DNA from 4 places in the Alteromonas sp. 07-89-2 genome. Region 1 is predicted to be linked to each of the others. Evidence: predicted binding sites of a transcription regulator. Region 1 holds the regulator's gene; each other region holds the start of a gene.

The links. Region 1 encodes FNR, which switches genes on or off when oxygen is low (the NO sensors DNR and NnrR bind a similar motif). Its sites were predicted from a motif close to TTGATCTAGATCAA; they were not measured.
Region 2: a site for FNR is predicted at 2,060-2,073, ahead of ccoG (cytochrome c oxidase accessory protein CcoG). Genes of this name have one in related genera too.
Region 3: a site for FNR is predicted at 2,123-2,136, ahead of F0261_RS06530 (OmpW family outer membrane protein). Genes of this name have one in related genera too.
Region 4: a site for FNR is predicted at 2,768-2,781, ahead of F0261_RS11570 (high-potential iron-sulfur protein). Genes of this name have one in related genera too.

What each region holds. Positions count from the first base shown of each region.
Region 1 covers NZ_VTYM01000033.1:16,764-22,250, reverse strand. Annotated here, with positions in the region: gene F0261_RS17720 (heavy metal translocating P-type ATPase) at 1-2,365, shown strand, start outside; gene ccoS (cbb3-type cytochrome oxidase assembly protein CcoS) at 2,367-2,597, shown strand; gene F0261_RS17710 (sulfite exporter TauE/SafE family protein) at 2,584-3,243, shown strand; gene fnr (fumarate/nitrate reduction transcriptional regulator Fnr) at 3,289-4,026, shown strand; gene uspE (universal stress protein UspE) at 4,271-5,194, shown strand; gene ttcA (tRNA 2-thiocytidine(32) synthetase TtcA) at 5,343-5,487, shown strand, end outside.
Region 2 covers NZ_VTYM01000007.1:6,279-11,765, forward strand. Annotated here, with positions in the region: gene F0261_RS06580 (acyl-CoA dehydrogenase family protein) at 1-521, shown strand, start outside; gene F0261_RS06585 (DUF3016 domain-containing protein) at 616-1,161, opposite strand; gene F0261_RS06590 (hypothetical protein) at 1,285-1,656, opposite strand; gene ccoG (cytochrome c oxidase accessory protein CcoG) at 2,137-3,567, shown strand; gene F0261_RS06600 (serine/threonine protein kinase) at 3,564-4,547, shown strand; cobalamin riboswitch at 4,667-4,919, shown strand; gene F0261_RS06605 (TonB-dependent siderophore receptor) at 5,008-5,487, shown strand, end outside.
Region 3 covers NZ_VTYM01000006.1:138,771-144,257, reverse strand. Annotated here, with positions in the region: gene aroE (shikimate dehydrogenase) at 1-774, opposite strand, end outside; gene F0261_RS06535 (group II truncated hemoglobin) at 773-1,204, shown strand; gene F0261_RS06530 (OmpW family outer membrane protein) at 1,329-2,009, opposite strand; gene hemF (oxygen-dependent coproporphyrinogen oxidase) at 2,244-3,176, opposite strand; gene F0261_RS06520 (Sua5/YciO/YrdC/YwlC family protein) at 3,173-3,778, opposite strand; gene F0261_RS06515 (type I DNA topoisomerase) at 3,823-4,365, opposite strand; gene F0261_RS06510 (DUF494 family protein) at 4,451-4,927, opposite strand; gene dprA (DNA-processing protein DprA) at 4,929-5,487, opposite strand, start outside.
Region 4 covers NZ_VTYM01000015.1:82,244-87,730, forward strand. Annotated here, with positions in the region: gene F0261_RS11560 (ABC transporter substrate-binding protein) at 1-419, shown strand, start outside; gene F0261_RS11565 (amidase) at 549-2,168, shown strand; gene F0261_RS11570 (high-potential iron-sulfur protein) at 2,326-2,619, opposite strand; gene F0261_RS11575 (flavin reductase family protein) at 2,842-3,471, opposite strand; gene F0261_RS11580 (CPXCG motif-containing cysteine-rich protein) at 3,464-3,655, opposite strand; gene F0261_RS11585 (hypothetical protein) at 3,849-4,136, shown strand; gene F0261_RS11590 (exonuclease domain-containing protein) at 4,254-5,487, shown strand, end outside.

The DNA of each region.
Region 1 (5,487 bases):
ACGAGACATGTGTTGCCCTGGCTGCTTAGCGGTAGCTGAAGCGATCGTTAACAACGGCCTTGAAGACTATTACCAGTTTAGAACCGAACCGGCGCAAAAATCTGACGACGGTATTTTAGAAACGTTAGATAAGCTAAAAGTCTATGACGACCCTTCCCTTCAAGAAGAGTTCGTGTTTGAAGAAGGTCAGGACAAGCAGATTCAATTAACCCTTGAAGGTATTACGTGCGCTGCCTGTGGCTGGCTTATTGAAAAGCAATTATCGAAAGTTGAAGGCATCAAGCAAGTAGCTGTAAATGTTCAAGAGCGTCGGGCTTTAGTTACTTGGTCACCTTTTCAAATTAAGCTTAGCCAAATTCTATCTACGCTAAAACGCATTGGTTATATTGGGTCGCCATTTCACCCAGATGAACACGAAGCCAGTTATAAACGCGAACAAAAGACCTTTCTAAAAAAGCTTGGTCTAGCAGGCATTATGACCATGCAGGTTATGATGCTGATGACTGGGCTTTATTTTGATTGGTTCGGCGCTATTGAGTTAGAGACCCGCCAATATTTTTATTGGGTTGCCCTTACGCTAACTACACCTGTGGTGCTGTATTCAGGCAGCACCTTTTATGTGGGCGCCGCTAAAGCGCTAAGCGCCAAAACGGTTAATATGGACGTACCCGTTACGCTCGCCATCTTCGGTACTTACATTGCTGGAATTCGCTCTACGGTATTAGAGCAAGGTGAAGTGTATTTTGAATCCATTTGCATGTTTATTTTTCTGCTGTTACTTAGCCGGTTCTTAGAACATCGTAGCCGTCATCGCGCCGCACAGATCTCTGCCAATATGATGCAGTATGTGCCCGTATCAGCGACCAAACTAAATCCGGATGGCAGCCTAACCGAGTGTCTGGCTAAGCAGCTAAAAATTGATGACGTAGTGCTAGTGAAGCCTGGTGAAACAGTCCCCATTGATGGGGTGGTAACCGACGGCAACGCAGCGGTTGACGAATCTATGCTTACCGGCGAGTTTAATCCCGTGCGTAAATCCAACAGTAGTCCGGTATACGGCGGCACGGTTTGTCAAGATGGTACGCTAACTATTACGGTTACGCAGACCCTTAAAAATGCGCTGGTAAATCAAATTGTACGACTGCAAGCAAGTGCGATGGCGAGTAAACCTAAAGCAGCGCAGATAGCCGATAATTTTTCTCGCTATTTCGTTACCGCGGTATTGCTGATTTCGGCGTTGACCTATGGCTTTTGGGCGTTTCAGGGTAGCGACGAGGCATTTTGGATCACCATATCGGTGCTGGTTGCAACCTGCCCTTGCGCATTAGGATTGGCTACGCCATCAGCGTTAACCTGCGCTATGGCAAAGTTAAACAGACAAGGTATTTTACTAAAACGCGCCGATGCGCTTGAACAAATTACTGACATTGACACCATCGCATTAGACAAAACCGGCACGCTCACAAAAGGCAAATTTACTATTTCAAATGCCTGGTATGCAGACGGTGTGGATAGTAATAGTGCGCTATCAATTGCCCGCGCTTTGGAGTCACGCTCTGAACACCCGATTGCCAAAGCCTTTAGCGACGGTGTAGCCCTAAGCGAGATTTCTGCCTCTAGCGGCAATGCTGACGCTATCGATAGCACGGTACACAAAGTGACTAATTTTACCGTTACGCCAGGAGGTGGTATCAGCGGTGAGATCAATGACACTTTGTTTTCTATGGGTTCTGCAGCATTCAGCGTTCACGAATCTCAGCTAAAACTCATTGAAGCGTTCCCTTCAGCTAACGTGTTTCTCACGGTTAAGGGGCGTATTATGGCGGCGTATGAAGTAAAGGATTCACTAAGAGAAGATACGCAAGAAACTCTCGATATATTAGCTGCAAGCCATACCCTCGCCGTTTTAAGTGGTGATACACAGCAAAACGTTAATGCGCTTACCGCACCATTGCCAATTTCGACCGCTAAAGGTGGCCTAACACCTGAGCAAAAGTACGAAGCCGTTCAAGCTATGCAGCAATCTGGCGCGAAAGTGATGATGATGGGTGATGGTATTAACGACGCTCCAGTTCTTGCAAGCGCTGATGTGGCAATTGCAGTGGGTAATGCCACAGACGTGGCTAAAACTGCCGCCGACGTTATACTGCTTGGCGATCAGCTGCTTTCTGTACCAGAACTTATTCGAACTGCGCATCAAGTGAAGCAAAAAATAAGACAAAATATTGGCTGGTCGGTAGGTTACAACGTTTTGATCTTACCTTTCGCCGTATCAGGCCTACTTTCACCGTGGATGGCTGTTGTTGGTATGTCGTTAAGCAGTATCATTGTGGTCACAAACTCAACGCGACTTTTGAGCAAATAGCATGAGTATTATTTACGTATTAATTCCAATCGCCATCATCATCGTTGCCGTCGCTATCGTGATATTCTTTTGGGCGGTGAAAACCAACCAATTTGAAGATTTAGATCGCCAAGGTTATAGCATACTGTTTGACGATGATCTTCCGCCAGAAGAAAAAAAGCTAGCTGAGCAACGCAAGGAACTTCAAGACAGTAAAGTAGACAAAAGCCAAGCGCCACATGGAAGGGATTAACTACTTCTCTGCCTTTCTTATCGGCTTAGCCGGCGGAGTTCACTGTGTGGGAATGTGCGGTGGAATTGTCGCTGCGCTTAGGATGGTATCGCCTAAAGGCGCTTCAGCACTACCCTATACCCTTGCCTATAACATAGGACGTATAGTGAGCTACACCATCGCCGGAGCAATAACCGGGGCACTTGGAAAAATTGCAGCAGATTATATACCTCTTGCCAACTATGCCCTTTCCCTACTTAGCGGAATCATGTTGCTTCTACTGGCGTGTTATTTGGGTAAGTGGTGGACTGGCTTAACGGTGCTGGAAAATGCGGGTAGAGGCCTATTTTCCAAAGTCCAGCCGCTTTCAAAACGCTTTTTGCCATTTAAGACCCCTTTAAGTGCGTTGCCTTATGGTTTTATTTGGGGTTGGCTTCCTTGCGGTTTGGTGTATTCCACACTTACCTGGTCTCTCGCGGCGGGTAATGCGCTAGAAGGCGCTGCTATTATGTTCTTCTTCGGTTTGGGTACATTACCCACCTTGCTCGCCGCAAGCGCTGGTAGCCAATATATTGTTCGAAGTTTTCAACATAACCATTTTAGACAAATTATTGCAGTAATAATGGCAATATATGCAGCTTATCTTATTCATGGCGCAATCGTTTAAAAATAGGTGTATTATTGTCGGGTATTCTTTTAGAGAGCGTGCATTATGAGCAAAGGAAGCCAATTTTCTATTCACTGTCAAAACTGTAGTTTCAGTCACCTGTGTTTACCGGTGGCGTTAAATAAAACAGAAATCGAATCTCTTGACGATATTATTGAACGCAAGAAGCCGCTTCATAAAGGTGACACGCTGATTCAAACTGGTGATAAATTCCGTTCTCTATTTGCAGTGAGAACCGGTTCATTCAAATCATTTGTGACTAATACCGAAGGTGAAGAACAGATTACTGGCTTCCACTTTCCTGGTGACATTATCGGTTTCGATGCATTAAGAGAGAACAAACACCAAAGCTATACCTCTGCGTTAGAAACTGCCATGGTGTGTGAGCTTCCCTACGAGACCCTCGACGAAATGTCAGTGCAATTTCCAAAGCTGCGCCACCAAATCATGAGCTTCATGAGCGCTGAAATAAAACAAGATCACGACATGATCATGCTTTTAAACAAGCGAACCGCAGAAGAGCGTTTATTGTATTTTATATCACATCTTTCTCAGCGCTTTGAAGAACGTGGCTTTTCCCATAGAGAATTCCACTTAACTATGACGCGCAACGAAATTGGAAACTATTTAGGATTAACGATTGAAACGATTAGTCGTCTGTTAAGCCGTTTTCAAAAAGACAACATCATAAAAGTAGACGGCAAGCTTATTACTATTTTGGATTTCGATAGACTAAACACCAAACTAGCGGCGCTTAACGGCCCAAGCGTTGTCTGCGGTTAGTCCTTTTTAAGTGTTAAATAAGGCGCGCACTAAGCGCGCTTTTTTGTGACCTGTGTTAGCCACCTATCTAACCTTTCAGCGCCACGCCGGTTGCTCCATATTCAATTCGTTAAGTTCACTCATGGTCGCCTCGTAAAATTCTTGATCTAAAACAACTTACGTTTTTCCCAATGTCGTTTATAGTTAGTATTAGAAAACTTCGATTTCGACAGCCGCTACTAAGTTTCGTAGTTAGGGGGACGTTATGATTGAGTGTAAACGAATTCTGGCCGTGGTAGATGCCGAGCGCGATAACCAACCTGCACTAAGCCGTGCTTATGAACTCGCTTCAAAAACAGGCGCTTCAGTTACCGCCATGATGGTGGTATACGACTTATCTTATGATATGACAACCATGCTTAGCCCGGATGAGCGCGAGTCAATGCGCGATGCAGTTACAAAGGAGCATGCAAAATGGCTTGCCACCCACTTAAGAGAACAAGGATTCACTGAAACTGATATCGTTGTAGAATGGAATAATCGCGCGTATGAGTCGATTATTTACTACACCCTAAACAATCAGATAGATTTAGTGGTAAAGGCAACCAAAAAGCACGACGATCTTGCTTCTGTTATTTTCACCCCCACCGACTGGCATTTAATGCGTAAATGCCCTCGCCCAGTATTGCTCGTTAAAGAGCACGACTGGCCAGAAGGAGGGGAGATTATTGCTGCAGTAAACGTAGGCAGTGAAGACGATGAGCATGCCGCACTTAACGATAAGCTCACGCTCATTGCTAACGACTACGCCTCTTTATTAAAAGGTAGCGTAAATTTGGTTAACAGTTACCCTTCTACACCACTTAATATCGCCATAGAAGTACCTGAGTTCGACCCCGATACCTATCACGACGCGGTAAAAAATCATCATTTAAAGGAAATGCGTAGTCACGCATTAAAGTACGGTATTCCTGACAACAAATGTGTAGTAAGAGAAGGCCTTCCGGAAAAAGTTATCCCGCAAGTGGCAAAAACACTGGATGCAGAGCTGGTTGTTATTGGAACCGTTGGCCGTGTGGGCATTTCAGCGGCCCTAATTGGTAACACTGCAGAACACGTGATCGACGAACTCAATTGCGATGTGCTTGCTATTAAGCCAGATGGATTTGTGTCGCCGTTGTCGGTGTAGTCTTTTCATCAGTACTACATAGCCCGTGTTTGCCGTTACTTAGCGGCCAACACGGTATGTCACCAACAAATTTAACTTCACAAGCATGGTCTCGAAAAGCCGCTTTAATGTATAATGGTGGCTTTATCACAAACCAAGCTAGTTAATTATGAGTTTAGGCACAAACAGTGCTGACGCGTCGCCATTAAATGCTGCGCAAAGTAAGCAAAAGTACAACTTCAACAAACTTCAGAAACGACTTCGCCGCAATGTGGGTAAAGCCATTGGCGATTTCGGTATGATTGAAAACAACG
Region 2 (5,487 bases), on a different contig from region 1:
TTGGTGGTCACGGCTTTATTCGTGAATGGGGTATGGAACAACTTATGCGCGACGTGCGCATTGCTATGTTATATGAAGGCACCAACGGTATTCAGGCGCTAGACCTTATTGGTCGTAAGCTTACCCGAGATGGCGGTCAAATGATGGAAGCGACCTATAATGCGTTTAACGCTTTGGTCAGCGACATTCAAGACAGTGAGGCGAAGGGTCTGGCTCAAGGAATTCTTGATGACTGGCGTGCATCTTCAGCCGATTGCTTAGGTATGGATGCCACCACCGCTGCAGCTGCTGCTTGTGATTACTTGGCATACAGCGCCTATTCATTGATTGGTGTACTGTGGTACAGCATGGCCGACAAAGCGCAGGCATCAGGTAATGCAGTACTTGCAGCGTCTAAGATGAAGACACGTGACTTCTACATGGAACGTATATTAGTACGTCGCGATGCGCACAAAGCCGCTTATAAAGCTGGCCCTGGAAGCACCCTTGCAATATCAGGTAATGAGTTTGATTATCTGTAGGCAGCTTATTCTGCTATAGCCCGTGAAATATGGGCTATGAACGCAAAAAAGGTCACTATATGTGACCTTTTTTATTATGATTTGAACGAAACTATTAGTCGTTCGCTGCTACTTGGGTTGAAAAGGTATCTGAAAACCAATCATTAAGCATCGCTTTTTCATAAGAAAGCGATTCCGTGCGATTGCGACGAATATTCGACTCCATAAAATCCATATCTTTAAGTTTCACATCTTCACCACTTAAAATGACCTGACCGTCGGCATTAGCCAACGAGTAGCTGAATGTCATTCTAGGAATATCAACGCGCTTAATGATACGGACGTCGCTACCGGCGCCGTTACCGAAGCCGACAAACTGGCTTGGCCAAACCTGACCAGCTAAATCAACATTTGTTACTGTCATTGACAGCACTTGCGACTCAGGTAAATCACTGGCCAAATCTACAATGTGTTCTTCAAGCTCTTGTAGCGTTCGTTCGCGGAACCGTTTACGAGATTCATTGGTTGGTCTTACATCGCTATAAGACTCAGGTTCTTCCCACGTTATCTTCACCTCAGCGGCTTGAGTGGGAGCAAAAACGGTAAGGAGTCCCACCGCTGTGGCGCAGCTTAAACAAGAAAAAGTACGTAATTTATTCACTTTTATGCTCCTAAATTCAGTCGTTTAAACTATGAGTTAGCAAGACATTTAGAGAAAGCTTAGCATGCAGCAATTGTCGGCTTTTATATCAGCTTTATATTTAACCAACCTGGTTAAAATTGGCTAGTCTCGCTTTGCTACTTGCATAACTGACGACTGTTTAATGATTAGGCATAGTTGAACGCGTTTAGTTCCCGTAAAGTTGGGGTTTATATCGTCCTTTTCACAATAGGTGTGATAAAAACGTTTAACGCTTGCGCTATCAGCGGTGATTTGCTGAACATATGTTTGCTGGTAAGGCTTTAAGGGACTCAGCTGGATATTAATTTTATCTTGTAAACTACGCAGTTCCTCTCGCTCCGGTAAGGTGGCAATTGAAACTAGCCATTCAGAAAGCGAGTTCTGGATATCTTCAAAGAGATACTGAACAAAAGGAGACCGCAGCACAATTACCAAAACAATAATTTCAGCAGCGATGATAAAGAACCTTAACATGACTTCTCAGCTAACTTTGACAGACGTTTACTACAAATAGCGCCAATTTTTTAGCACCTTTCTCACTATGTGCTCAACTACACTTTGCCAATTTACATTTTCACAATGCTCACTGTACACGATTCAAACGGTAATTGACCACATTATTATCGACGATAATAGGGTCATATCGGTTTACCTGTAAATACAGCAAACTATACTCATGTATAGTAGGTAAAGCCTAATCGTCGATGTTGGGCATCAAATGGCATCTGGCCGTTATATTAATCCTCATTATTCACGTAGCTGTATTTAACTATTTACAAAGTTACATAGACTGAGGAAATCAAAACAAAAAACGACTTACGTTCTGAAGTTTCAGTATTGACTGAAACTTTAAAAAGATACACCATACGCCGCATTATTGATCTACATTAAATATGACGTTTTGAACGCAGTTATACTGCACAGGCAGTTCGTTACGTCACATAAGGTTAAGCTATGAATGAACAAATACCGGTAAAGACCGTTACACCGGTAAAAGTACATAAACCCAAAGGTGGACCTGAGGGTAAACGCCACGACTCTCGTAGCCGTATTTATGTGCGGGCTGTACAAGGCCCTCTGGAGACGTTTAGACGCATGTTTGGCCTTTTCTTTTTGGGCCTCTTTGCCATCATTCCATGGATTCAGTACAACGGGCATCAAGCCGTGCTACTCGATATTGGTGAGCAGCGATTTACTATATTCTCACTAACCTTATGGCCTCAAGATCTCACTTTGTTGGCCTACATATTTATTGTTTCCGCCTTTGCGCTGTTCTTCGTCACCACTTTCGCTGGTCGAGTGTGGTGTGGATTTATGTGTCCTCAAACAACGTGGGTATACATTTATACGTGGTTCGAAGAGAAATTCGAAGGCCCTCGCAACAAGCGTATAGCGCTAGATGCACGCAAAATGGATGCAGATAAATTTTTGCGTAAAACAGCTAAGCACACCGCTTGGGTATTGGTAGCGCTGTTAACGGCTTTAACCTTCGTTGGCTACTTTACGCCAATTGATGAACTGTTTATCGATTTTGTAACATTTAACACCAGCTTCTGGGCAGGTTTATCGGTTATTTTCTTTGCCGTATGTACGTACGGAAACGCTGGCTACATGCGCGAAATCATGTGCACGCACATTTGCCCGTATGCGCGTTTTCAGTCTGCCATGTTCGACAAAGACACGTTTACTGTATCGTACGATGCAAAGCGTGGAGAGCAACGCGGCCCGCGACCACGCAAACTTAGTCACGAGCAAGTAAAAGAAAAAGGGTTAGGCGACTGTATAGACTGCAACCTGTGTGTTCAGGTATGCCCAACCGGTATCGATATTCGAAATGGCTTACAATACGAATGCATCAACTGCGGCGCCTGTGTTGATGCGTGTAACGGTGTTATGGATAAAATGGGTTATCCTAAAGGCCTGATAAGCTTTACCTCTGAAGAAGAACTAGCTGGCGGTAAGACTCATATTTTACGTCCAAAGTTAATTGGTTACTTTGTTGTTTTAGTGGTGATGATAGGCTTGCTGTTTGCCAATATTTGGATGCGCAGCCCCACCGAAGTTGACATTATCCGCGACAGAAACTCGCTATACCGCGAAACGAATGAAGGGCTAATTGAGAACGTCTATACAATAAAAGTACTTAACAAAACACAGCAAACCCAAACCTACTCTATTGCTGTAAAAGGTTTGCCTGACTACAAGTACATTGGTGAGCAAACTGTAACAGTTGAAGGCGGTGCGGTGTATAGCACGCCAATTTCAGTTGCAACTGACGCCTATAATCTGGAAGATACGGTTACCGATATTTTTATCAGTGTAACCACCACTATTGATGGGGAAACGGTTACTGTTGATGAGCCAACTAAGTTCCTTTATCGATGACAGATTTTTCATTCTCTGGGCTTAGCCCAGACACCATATTAGATGCCCTGGAAAGTCAGGGCATTTTTCTTCAAAGCGGTTTACTAGCACTAAATAGTTATGAAAACCGCGTCTATCAGTTTTTGGCTGAAGACGGTCAGCGCTATGTAGCAAAATTCTATCGCCCAGGTCGATGGACCGACGCTCAAATTCTTGAAGAACACGCGTTTGCTGCAGAGCTAATCGACAACGAAATTCCATTGGCTGCGCCCATTTCTCTCAATGGCAGCACGCTGCATCACCACACCGTGGCCGAAACTGACTATCGATTTGCGTTATTTCCTTCGGTAGGCGGCAGGCAATTCGAAAATGACAACCTTGATCAACTCGAATGGATGGGGCGTTTCATTGGCCGTATTCACCGCGTGGCCCATGCTAAAGGGTTTGCACATCGTCCCTCGATTGATATTGAAAGTTACCTCGATGAGCCGAAGCAGGTGCTTACGCAAAGCACACTGCTGCCAGAGCATTTAAAGACAGCATTTTTTGCCATACTTAACCCCGTTATTGATGCCACGAAAAAAGCGTATAAGCCAACATCAAGTATTCGGCTTCACGGTGATTGCCACCCGGGCAATATATTATGGCGCGATGGCCCTACTTTCGTTGATTTAGATGATTGCCGCATGGGCCCTGCTATCCAAGATTTGTGGATGATGCTAAGCGGCGACCGCCAACAACAGCTTTTGCAGATCGATACTTTGGTTGAAGCATACGAGGAGTTTCACCCGTTTGACACTGCACAGTTGCCACTTATTGAGCCCCTCCGCGCTATGCGAATGGTGCATTACATGGCATGGCTTTCACGACGCTGGGAAGACCCTGCTTTTCCGCGGGCATTTCCTTGGTTTGCTGAAGACAAATACTGGGAAGGCCAAATACTTGCTCTGAAAGAACAGCTATCGGCCCTTCAAGAGCCTCCCCTGAAATTAGGATATTGAGCCAGCCCCTTTACTGCTGAAAAAACGCTTTTTCGATGACAGTTGTCGATAATCTTATGGCGGTTACGAAAAAGCGTAAGGTATAAGAAACCGTATTCGCTATCACTTTTTAACTTAGATATAATCGACAGTGTGTAGGTGCTCTTGTCTAGCTCCATATTAACTACGGCGACAAGGGTTAAACGGGAAATCAGTGAAAAACTGATGCTGCCCCCGCAACGGTAAACTCAACGCGTTGTCGTTTTCTTTTCATACGCCACTGTCTTTTATGCGTTACGTATTAAACGCCATTAGATGGGAAGGCAAAAGAGCTATTACATTTTTAGTAATGGTGAGTAAGCCCGGATACCGGCCTGTACTTCATGGTGTCGTTTGCTTGCTCACATCCATAATTAAGCAATGCGTGCACTTTCCCTAATCATGTGCTCGGGTGGAGCGCATCAAAGACAACATAAAAACCATGCGTACACATTTTACTAAAGCAGCCCTTAGCGCTGCAGTTATTTCGTGCTTAAGCACACCTGCCTTTGCTCAAACTTCTGACCAAGATATTGAAACTTTAACAGTAACAGGCACGCGTTTGCCTATTTCGTTAACCAAACTTCCTGGTTCAGTATCGGTGCTAACTGAAAGCGACATTAAAGCTTCGGGCGCACTTCAACTTACCGATCTAATTCGCGGCCTACCTGGCGTTAGCTTGTCTCAGTCAGGCAGTCCTGGTGGCTTAACAGAGCTGCGCGTGCGCGGCGGTGAAACCAACCATCTACTTGTTTTAATTGATGGCGTTGTTGCCAACGACGTAGGCCAAGGAAGCCTAGTTGACCTTGCTCACTTAACTAGCGCAAACGTGGTGCGCATAGAACTTCTTCGAGGCCCGCAGAGCGCAAGATGGGGCAGCGGCGCTATCGGTGGTGTATTGAGCATTACTACGAAATCAGGC
Region 3 (5,487 bases), on a different contig from region 1:
GCGCTTTTGTGTCCATATGTAGAAAGCTTCAGCCGCTTGCTCAACCAGCATCCCTAATCCATCTATTTGCGCTTTGACACCAAGTTCGGCCGCATCTCTCATAAAGCGCGTGGGTGAGTTTTTATAAACCATGTCGTACACCACTTCACAGTTTTGTAAAACACCATCATTTAAGCGGCACGGCAATTCATTGCTCAAACTGGCGGCTGTTGAATTAATAATAATATGAGGCGCAACATCTGCGATATCTTCAAGCGCAGCCACCTGCACTTTAGCGCTTGAAGCGGCACTTGCCACTTCCTCTGCTTTCGCTTTGGTTCTATTGGTGATGGTTAAAGAGGCGGCCCCTGCTTTTAATAACGGGGAGATTACGCCACGGGCTGCGCCGCCGGCACCAATAAGCAACACGCGCTTACCCTTAATTTCCACACCGCTGTTAAGCAAGTCGTTTACCAGCCCTACACCATCAGTGTTGAATCCCCATATTTCATCGCTGTCACCATTCATTAGCGTATTAACAGCTTGTGCATCTTTGGCTGCTTGGTCATCTACCTTTGCCAAGTTGAATGCATCAAGCTTAAAAGGCATGGTGACGTTACAACCTACCGCGCCTTCCTGAGCTAAAAACGCGTTGGCGGCATCTACAAAACCGTCTACTGGCGCAAGTACCTTTTCATAAGAAATCTTTTCTCCCACTTGTTCAGCAAACATTTGATGGATAGTTGGTGATAAACTCTGTGCAATAGGATTTCCGAATACAGCGAATTTTTTCATGGGAATACGAGACTTATTTAATATAAAGAAGAAAAGCGATAATCGTGCTTCGCAGAGTACACCATATGAACGTATAGGTGGAGAGGAGAAAGTACGGGAATTAGCAAATACGTTTTACGACATAATGGAAACCGATCCACTCGCCAATGAACTGCTAGCTATTCACCCCCAGCCGTTAGACAGAATTCGCCACGTGTTCTTTCTATATTTAAGTTTATGGCTTGGTGGTCCTGATGATTATCAGCAGCAGTATGGCCACCCGCGTCTGCGTGCACGCCATCTACCTTATACCGTAACACCGGAGTTAAAAGCTCAGTGGATGTATTGCATGCGAAAAGCCATGTTTAAAACGGTTGAAGATATCGCCTTAGCTCAACAGTTGATAGACGCACTTGATCAACTTGCCAATCACATGGTGAATACAAAATAAAAAAGCGCGTTGAAAGGATTAACCTTTTAACGCGCAACTCCCCTGTTACTGTCTACGCTCTTTATGGCGCATAGAGTAGTGCAATTGTGAAAGCCTAATAGTTAATAAGGCGTGGAACTAATAATTAGAATGTGTAACCCACCGATAAGGTATACACCCAAGGATCTATTTCAATATCACTTACCTTTCCAGCAGCATCACCCACTTTGAAGGTTGCTTCGGTATCTATATCAATGAATCGAACCGATGCATTAACATGCCATTTGGTATCAATTTGGTAATCCATTCCCACCTGTGCTGACAAGCCAAATGAATTATCAAGCGATAGGTCGCTTAAGCCAGCTGTTTCATTCGCACCTGTAAACTCTTCATCAAAGATAAAGGTATAGTTGATACCTGCACCAATGTATGGCTGAAACGCAGAGCTGGCATCATTAAAATAGTAGTTTGCGGTAAGCGTAGGAGGAAGATGCGTGACTTCACCAAGCTGATTACCCGTCCCTAACGGATCAGCAACAGAAAAATTAACGTCGTGCTTAAAGGGCGTTGCGGCAAGCAGCTCGATATTAATATTGTTAGTAATAAAGTACGCTACATTTAAACCTAGCTGAGTATCGTTATCGATATTAAGAGCCACGCCAAGATCAGTTCCACCCGCGACGATGTTAGACGTCGATTCGTCAGGAGCAACGGTGGTAAGACCGCCACGAACAATCCAGTCGCCCTGCTGGTGAGCGCTAGCTAAAGGTGAGAGTGCAGCAAGTGTAAGGCAAAGTGCAGATGCAGATAAAAAGTGTTTGCGCATGATGTGTCTCTTTTGTGTTTAACTAAGATGGCGCTACTTTACGCCTGTGGTTAAGAGAAACATTGATCCAGCGCAAGTTTGATAACTCACGGAAACACAGATGATATTCCACCTTGATGTAGATCAAAAAAAACGCCGCATTAACGTTAATACGGCGTTTTTTAGTCATTAAAGATGAAAGCTGCTATTGGCGGTCCGCGTAAGGATTTAAGCGGAGCCTTATTTAACAAATAATCACCAATCAGTAGGTTTTAACCAGTCTGTCAGCTTGGCTTCGGCGCTACCCGGTGCAGGTGTATAACAATACTCCCAGCGCGCGAGCGGCGGCATCGACATTAGAATTGATTCAGTACGCCCGCCGGTTTGCAGTCCAAATAAAGTGCCTCGATCGAATACAAGGTTAAACTCAACGTAACGGCCCCGGCGGTAAAGTTGGAAATCACGCTCTCTTTCGCCGAAATCGGTTTGCTTACGACGTTCAACAATAGGAACGTAAGCATCGATGAAGCCATTACCAACAGCCTGCATATATGCAAATGACTGTTCAAAGCCCCATTCATTCAGGTCGTCGAAGAATAAACCGCCCACTCCGCGAGTTTCATTGCGATGCTTTAAGTAAAAGTAGTCGTCGCACCACTTTTTGTACTTAGGGTAAACATCATCGCCAAACGGCTTACATAATTTTTTAGCAGTATCATGCCAGTGTAAAACGTCATCTTTAAACGGATAAAATGGCGTCAAGTCGAAGCCGCCGCCAAACCACCAGATAGGTGCTTCGCCCTCTTTTTCTGCAATGAAAAAGCGAACATTAGCATGTGACGTTGGGATATAAGGGTTATGTGGATGAATAACGAGTGATACACCCATTGCTTGAAAGTTTCTTCCCGCAAGCTCAGGCCGATTAGCCGTTGCTGAAGCCGGCATTTGACTGCCAAACACATGAGAAAAGTTAACGCCGCCTTGTTCAATCACCGCACCATTTTTTAGTACTCGAGAACGGCCACCGCCACCTTCTTCTCGCTGCCAGCTGTCTTCAACAAACTGGCCCTTACCATCGGCAAGTTCAAGGGTTTGGCAAATGGTGTCTTGCAGCCCTAGTAAATAGCTTTTTACTTGTTCTATTACTTCAGCGGCATTTTTACCGTCCAGTAATTCTGCTGATGTCATGCTCTTATTACCTCTGCTGTGTCACCATCGCGAATGGTACTGGGTTTAGTTGCACCGCCTACTTCCCCTTCGACATAGAAAACGGAATCAGCGAATACGGCTTTTGCTTCTTCAGTGGTGATGGCTGGCGGTTGGCCGGTCAGGTTAGCGCTTGTAGAAACTAACGGTTTACCTAACTTGTTGCACAATTCCACTACTACAGGGTGATTAGTTACGCGCACCGCTATTTTACTATGCTTGCCGGTTAACCAAACTGGCGCAGATGACGACTTAGGTAATAGCCAAGTATTAGGGCCTGGCCAGCTCGAAAAAATATCGGTGCGTCTGTCAGGGCGAATGGCGTTGTCGTTAACATAAGGCAGTAGCTGACTGTAGTTTGCTGCAATCAATATCACGCCCTTTTCTACCGGTCGCTGTTTTATCTCTAAAAGCGCATTTACAGCGGCTTCATTGTCGGGGTCACATCCGATGCCCATTACCGCTTCGGTTGGATAAACGATTAAACTGCCAGCTTGGAATGCGGCAACAACAGGGTCTACTTCAGGTGAGTTAGCCTCAACGGGGGTAAACGTGTTTACGTTCCCATTTTGGATATCAGACATGGTTTTAATCTCTACGTATAGTTCTTCTTTAGTTGTTCGTATAATTACTTTTTAAAGCCACAACTAGGCTGAGGACACTGTAACTGTCCCTTTTTGTCTATCAATACTCCCCAACCGCAGTCTGGGCAGCTTTCATTAACCGGCGTGAAATTTAGCACATATCGACATTGTGGATAATGGTTGCACGCAAAAAACTGTTTGCCATATTTGTTAGTACGCGAGATTAGATGCCCTTTCTTACACTTTGGACAATCCACCAAAGTATCTTCTTTTTCTTTAATGGGCTCTATGTGATGGCATGAAGGAAAATTGGTACAGCCGATAAACATGCCAAACCGCCCTTTCTTTATGGCTAAGTCGGATGCGCATTCAGGGCAGGCTACACCGTCTAAGGTTTTCAGTATGGTGGTTTGTTTATCGTGAAGTGGCTTACTAAAGCTACATTCCGGATAGCCCGTACACCCAATAAAAGGGCCGGATTTACTGTTCTTTATATGAAGAGGTTTACCGCACTCGGGGCAATCTCCGAAATTATCATCGAGAGCATGCTCGTGCGCTGAAAAGAGTGAATGGTCTATTTTAGACATGTATTGGACGTTAAGGCCTTAAACACGCTGCAATTTCACAGCGCATTTTTAAGTAAAGATTCAAATACCAGTGACTACAACTGCATTAATGCAGAACACCATCTGGCTCTTCGAACAAAAGATCTTCCATTTGTGCGTAGGCTTTCTCTTTGCCAGGTACGTTGAATAGTACCATTAGCACAACCCACTTCAGGTCTTCCAAGCAAAATTCATTGGAATCAATTTCCATAACGCGATCTATAACCATTTCGCGTGTGGAGGCATCCAACACATTAACCTGTTCTAAGAACATAAGAAAACCGCGACATTCCACATCTAAACGCATTTGTTCTTCATGCGTGTAAATACGGCTTAAGCTAGTGCTAATACCTTTGCAAAAGTACGGTTTGATGTCCGTCTCTTGCAGTGCCGCTAACTTTTCTAACCATGCGAGGGCTTTATAAATCTCATCGTGATGAAATCCTGCGCGCACAAGCTCTTCCGTTAACTCGTCTTGGTCAACACGAATTTCCGTTTCACTGTGAATGAAGTTTTCAAACAGATACATGAGGATATCGAACATATTATTTTCCCCTCAATTTAACGTAACCACCAGGGACAGCGGCCACTAAACCACGCAACTCATATTCTAATAATGATGCCATTGCTTGCGATACAGATAAGGCATTGCGCTGGGCTATGACATCAATAGCGGTGATGTCATAATCCACACTAGCTAATAATTTATCGGTTGCCAAGCTATTCGCTGTACTTTTTTCGTTTTGCTCGTCAACATTCAAGCCTAGTTGTTCCGGCTGAACGCCAACTTCATCTAGAATATCGCTTATATTTGTTACTAATTTGGCGCCCTGTTGGATTAACCAGTGGCAACCTTCAGCGTAAACGTTAGCGATATTGCCTGGCACAGCGAATACTTCTCGCCCCATATCTGCGGCCAAATTCGCAGTTATCAAGGTGCCACTCTTAATTTTTGCCTCTACCACTAAGGTTCCAAGGGATAACGCTGCGATAATTCGATTTCGCCTTGGAAAATGCCAAGGCTTAGGTCCCTGCCCCGGAAAAAACTCTGTAACGGTGACACCTCCGTCATTGTTGATAGCTTCATAGAGCTTACTATTTTTA
Region 4 (5,487 bases), on a different contig from region 1:
TAGACAGTATCGACGATTTGAAAGGTAAAAGCGTCATTGCTTTTCAAACCGCTCAATCGGTATTAGGTGAGGACTTTGGGCGAACTCTCGCATCGCAAACTACCTATATAGAAATGGCACGACAAGATCGTCAAGTGGACATGCTGATGCGCGGCAGTGTCGATGTTGCCATTCTCGATAGAAATATCTTCAACTACTTCAAATCTGCAAACAGTGCTTATGCCGAAGACGCAACCGTCTTTCATGAGCTTTTTCCTATATCGCCTTACAGTGCTGCAATCCCCGACCCAGCGCTAAGAGCCAAGTTCAACGCCACCCTTCGGCTATTTATTGAAGATGGGCGGTATCAGTTACTGCTTGATGAATATAAGCTCGATAACCTCCTTCATAAGCTTCCCGTAGCGGAAACGGCAAAATAATTCTTAGACAGTGAACTATTTCTGATTCAACGTATAAGAAACTAACATTACGTTACCTTCTATTGCCGACAAAAGCTGCATAATAAGAAGGAGTAACAGGCGCTAGGATCATACGTTAAGGAAAGGTTTATGTTGAAACAGGGTTTTTTGCTGGCCGTAGTCGTGCTATGCACTGCATGCGTGTCTCAAGCAAATCATACAGATAAGATTGAGCAATGGTTAGATAAGCCTGCTCACGTTCAGGCGCAAGCTATTGCGAGTGGCGACACGACATCTGCTGAGCTCGTTAGCGGTTATCTTGCGCGAATCGAGCGGCTAGATGAAAAGGTAAATAGCGTTTTAGCGTTGAACCCTAACGCGCTGACCGAAGCGAAGGCCATCGATAAACGACTAGCGAATGGCGAGACGCTTGGCCCTCTGGCAGGTATTCCCGTGCTGCTAAAAGATAATATAGAAAGTAAAGAGATGCCCACCACAGCCGGCTCAATGGCGCTCATTACTAATGACACTGGTCGCGATGCGCCTATCGTAGAAAAACTGAAAGCGGCAGGGGCAATTATTTTGGGTAAAACCAATTTGTCTGAATGGGCAAACTTTCGCTCTGAATCCTCTATCAGCGGCTGGAGTGCAGTTGGCGGGCTTACCCGAAACCCGCATATGCTATCAAGAAGTGCTTGTGGCTCGTCATCGGGCTCGGGCGCAGCCATGTCACTTCGCCTCGCGTCACTTGCCGTGGGCACCGAAACCAATGGCTCTATTATTTGTCCGGCATCCATAAACGGGGTAGTCGGCTTTAAACCAACCGTGGGCTTGCTTTCCAGAACTCACATAGTACCTATTTCTTTCAGTCAGGACACCGCAGGACCAATGACGTCTAACGTTCAAGACGCCTGGCTAATGACGGCAATCATGGCGGGCCCTGATGCAAGCGATAACGCTACACTAGACGCTGAGTCTCACCGCCCTTCTATGCCAACATCGTCAATGCTGGCTACCGATTTAAAAGGCAAGCGTATTGGTGTGGTTAGGTACCGCCAGGGCGATAACCCTCATGTACTGGCTGTTTATGAAAAGGCGTTGAACCAGCTTAAAGCATCGGGCGCGACGCTGGTGGACATCAGTGACTTCTCTCAGCCAGATTCATTTTGGGCCGACTCTTATAATGTTCTGCTGAGCGAGTTCCATCATAGTATTAACGAATACTTGTCGGGGTCGCCGGCAGAGCTCCCTGCAAGGAACTTGTCTGAGCTTATCGATTTCAATAACAAAACAGAGCGCGAGTTAGCGTTATTCAATCAAGACATTTTCGAAAAATCGCTCGCGTCGGCAGCCATTGACAGCGAAAAGTATCAAAATGCACTGCGCCTTATTCAAGACACTGCAGGCAAGAACGGTATCGATACATTATTAGCAAAACACAACGTTGATATATTGGTTGCGCCCTCGAACAGTCCATCATTTCTTATCGACGGAGTATACGGCGACCATTCGCCAGCCGGCTTTATTGGTATAGGGTATTTGGCTGCCATCGCTGGTTATCCGCACCTTACAGTACCTGCCGGACAAGTAAAAGATCTTCCTGTGGGAATTAGTTTTATTGGTGGTAAGTGGCAAGACGAAAGTGTTTTGAAAATAGGTCGAGTCTTTGAAGCAAAACACGGCTTCTTCATTAAGCCTGGCCTTCTGCCTACACGTTTTGACAACCCAGCGTTGAAAGGTATTGAAGATGGTCTTGGTGATGACCGCTAGTGGCAATTTTAAGCCCCAACTGAAACAAAAAAGCCCTTGATTGAACTCAAGGGCTTTAAATGTTGTTCACTTCTTTTCATGCGTAGACTGCAACTTAGATTACTTACATTGCTTACATCACTTTGCACTATGCAAAAGAAGATATACCTCTGCAGGGTTAGCCAGGCTTTTTCACCCAAGCGCTACACCAGCCATCAGCGTTAACAAGCTTATTAGGGAAAATGTTACAAGGGCGGTGTTGTTCGCCATCGGCGCCCTGCACGTACATGCAGTTTGCGCATTTTGCACCTTCAACAGTTGACGACGGTGTGTAGTTCAGTGCTTTTGCAGTAGGGTCATCAGCACTCAATTGTTCTTGAGCCTGAGCACGTAACGCTACACCACCTAATGTAAGACCGATAACCGTCGAGCCAGAAAGCTTTAAAAAGTCACGGCGATTTACAGATTTCATAACATTCTCCTTAAGAGATAGAAACGATAATGATTCTTTTTTATTCAGTACCTTAAACGCAAAAACCTGCCCAAAGAGGCAGGTTTTGTGTATTGTTTAAATACTATCTCTTTTTGAAAAAAGATCGAATGAAATGTCGTATTTTCACTTGATCCAGATTAAATAAAATTCAGAGTGATGCCTCCAGATTACAATCATCAGACCGTTTTTTCTGCTTCAAGTTCACTTTTTAGCTAGGGGAACTCCAGGTTTGGCGTAGGCAAATTGTGCAATACGCGCTGTGCTGTGATAGCTATCTAATCCAGAAATACAGGCGGTGTTTGCTTTTTCTATATCTGCATACCCGTCTTTGTCAATAATGTTCTCTGGCATATGAAGCTCTCGGATTTCTCCAATGACCATTTCGGTCTCGTTGAGCAATGTGAAGTGTTGCGCCACCTTCAAGCCCATCTTAATTTCACTTTCTTTAACAAACGGTGCACTAAAAGACTCGCTAAACTGCGGCGTTAAACCCACTGCTTCAAACTCGCTTTCATCAGGGGCGTAGCGAGCAGATGTTTGGTGTGCCTTGTCTACCCAATCAGTTGACACGTGATTGAGCGTGTAAAAGCCCTGCTGCTTTATATTGCTAAGGGTGTCTCTTACTACAGTGTGTGGGCGCATTATCATGCCTAAAAGTGGTGGATTAGCGCCCACATGAACAACCGAACTTACAATAGCTAAATTGTTGGTGTTACCGTTTGTAGTACCCACCAATGTGGCCGATTTGAACCCAGACAAACTGTTAATTAGGTTGGCACGGTAACGCTGAGTTAGTTCATCAATATCGCTGCGAGTAAATTGTTTAGTCATTCTCTCGTTCAGCCTCTATTTGAATGTCTTCACCGTGCTGGTAAGCGGTAAGCTCTATAGGCTGGCAACACACCTGGCAGTCGAGTACCTGTACTTGGCCAACATCGTTAATTTCATCTATCTCTACATCATTGGGGGCCATACAGTAGGGACATGAAAAGTCCATGGAACGGGTTAAGCTCATATTTAATCGCCTTATTAATCACTAAACAGTTTTATTACGTAATGTTAAGACGAGTGGATTTTCTTTGAAAAGAGCATAGTTGTTTGCGTGGTTGTAGCGCGCAGGCAGCGGCGGTGTCGTTCAATCACCGTTGAATATTAAATTTAAACCGTTGACTTCAATAGCGACCAGCTAGGCAAATAAAGGTGAAAATGTGGCAAATCAGGTGGGAAAATGCCCGTGTTGTAACAGAGAGACGCGCCTTACTTATCACCACCTTATTCCCAAAAAAATGCACCGACGCACCTATTTCAAAAAGCACTTTAGCAAAGCCGAACTGCAGGGCGGTATTTATATTTGCAGGCAATGCCATAGCGGAATACATCGCTTTTATGATGAGATGACATTGGCTAAGCACTACTCCAATTTGCAACTTTTATTAGATGACGAGCAGCTTTCAGCGTTCTTTCAGTGGGTGTCTAAACAGCGAGTACGTGTTTAAAAAGGCACATTTTGTACTTTTAGTAGCGGATGTGTAATTCAATCGCGATGGATTTAATTTGATTAATATGGCTGTATAAATATACACTGTTGGTGTTTTCATAGCCAAAGATACTTCATGCGAAAAGATTTACCGCCACGTTATTACCTCACACACTTTCACGAGTTCCTTAAATTCTTTGAAGGTGCGAACAGCACGCTTTTAAGTGATGAGGCAGCTGATTTTATTGAGCGCTTTAACGCATTGGACGATGACAAAAAATGTATTGTGGTGCGCGCTGCAAATCGCAAGTATGCGGTTATTGACAGAACCCAGTTTAACTACGACGAGATAGTCGAACCACAAGCTCAAATAGATTGGCTTATTGATAGCGGGTGGTTTGGCGACCTTTCGAACGCATCGCTTAATGATATCGCCGGCGTTCTAACCAAAGACGCGTTATTGGCGCTTCTCGCTGAATACGGCAGTACGCAGGGGCTAGCGTCTCTTACTAAGCCTAAACTCGTGACGTTGCTTAATGAACATATCGGTGCTAGAGGCTGGCCAGAGCGCTTCTCGCTTAATAACTACTTGGTGTGCCTATTCGACGATGCGCTTCGCTATTTGCTGTTCATCTATTTTGGTAACACCAAAAGCCGTTTAAATCAGTTTTCTATGCGCGATTTAGGCGTAATGAGAACCCGTTCTGATTCGGTAACAGATACCGCGCGTTTCGACACCAAAAGCGACGCAGAAGCCTCTTGGTTTTACGCAAATCATTACAGTCAGTTAGCTTTTTATAACAATGATATGTTACTTGCCTTAGCGGAAGATGATTTCCCAGCTACAGAAGGTGTGTCAGCCAGTTTCTATCGCGACCAGCTGCTTTACGCGCTTGGGCTTAAAGTGTTGGCGTGCGATAGGGCCAAAGGGTTAGACATTTTAAAACTAGCGCAAAGCGATAAAGCAAAAGAAAAGTGGCTAAGAGAGAGCTATAAAGATGGGAAGGAAGGTGACGTCAAACAAGCACTAGAAGATATTATCGATAACCCTCAATCGGACACGCTTTTAGCATTTGCAGAAGATTTTTATGCCCGTAAATACCATAAAAAACGCACCAGCACAGTTACCGACATGCTTCGCAATGCCAGCCGAACTTTGGATATTGATGTAAGCCAAAATCAGCAAGTGGAGCGTGGAGTGTTAGCGCACTATGCTCGACATGGAATAGAGGGCTGGCGTACAGAAAATCGATTATGGCGCAGCCTATTCGGCCTTACTTTTTGGAAGCAACTTTACGAAGAAGATACGTTGGTTACAGAGTTTGATCGCAGGCCACTATCGCTTAAGCAGAATAACTTTTACGCCAAGT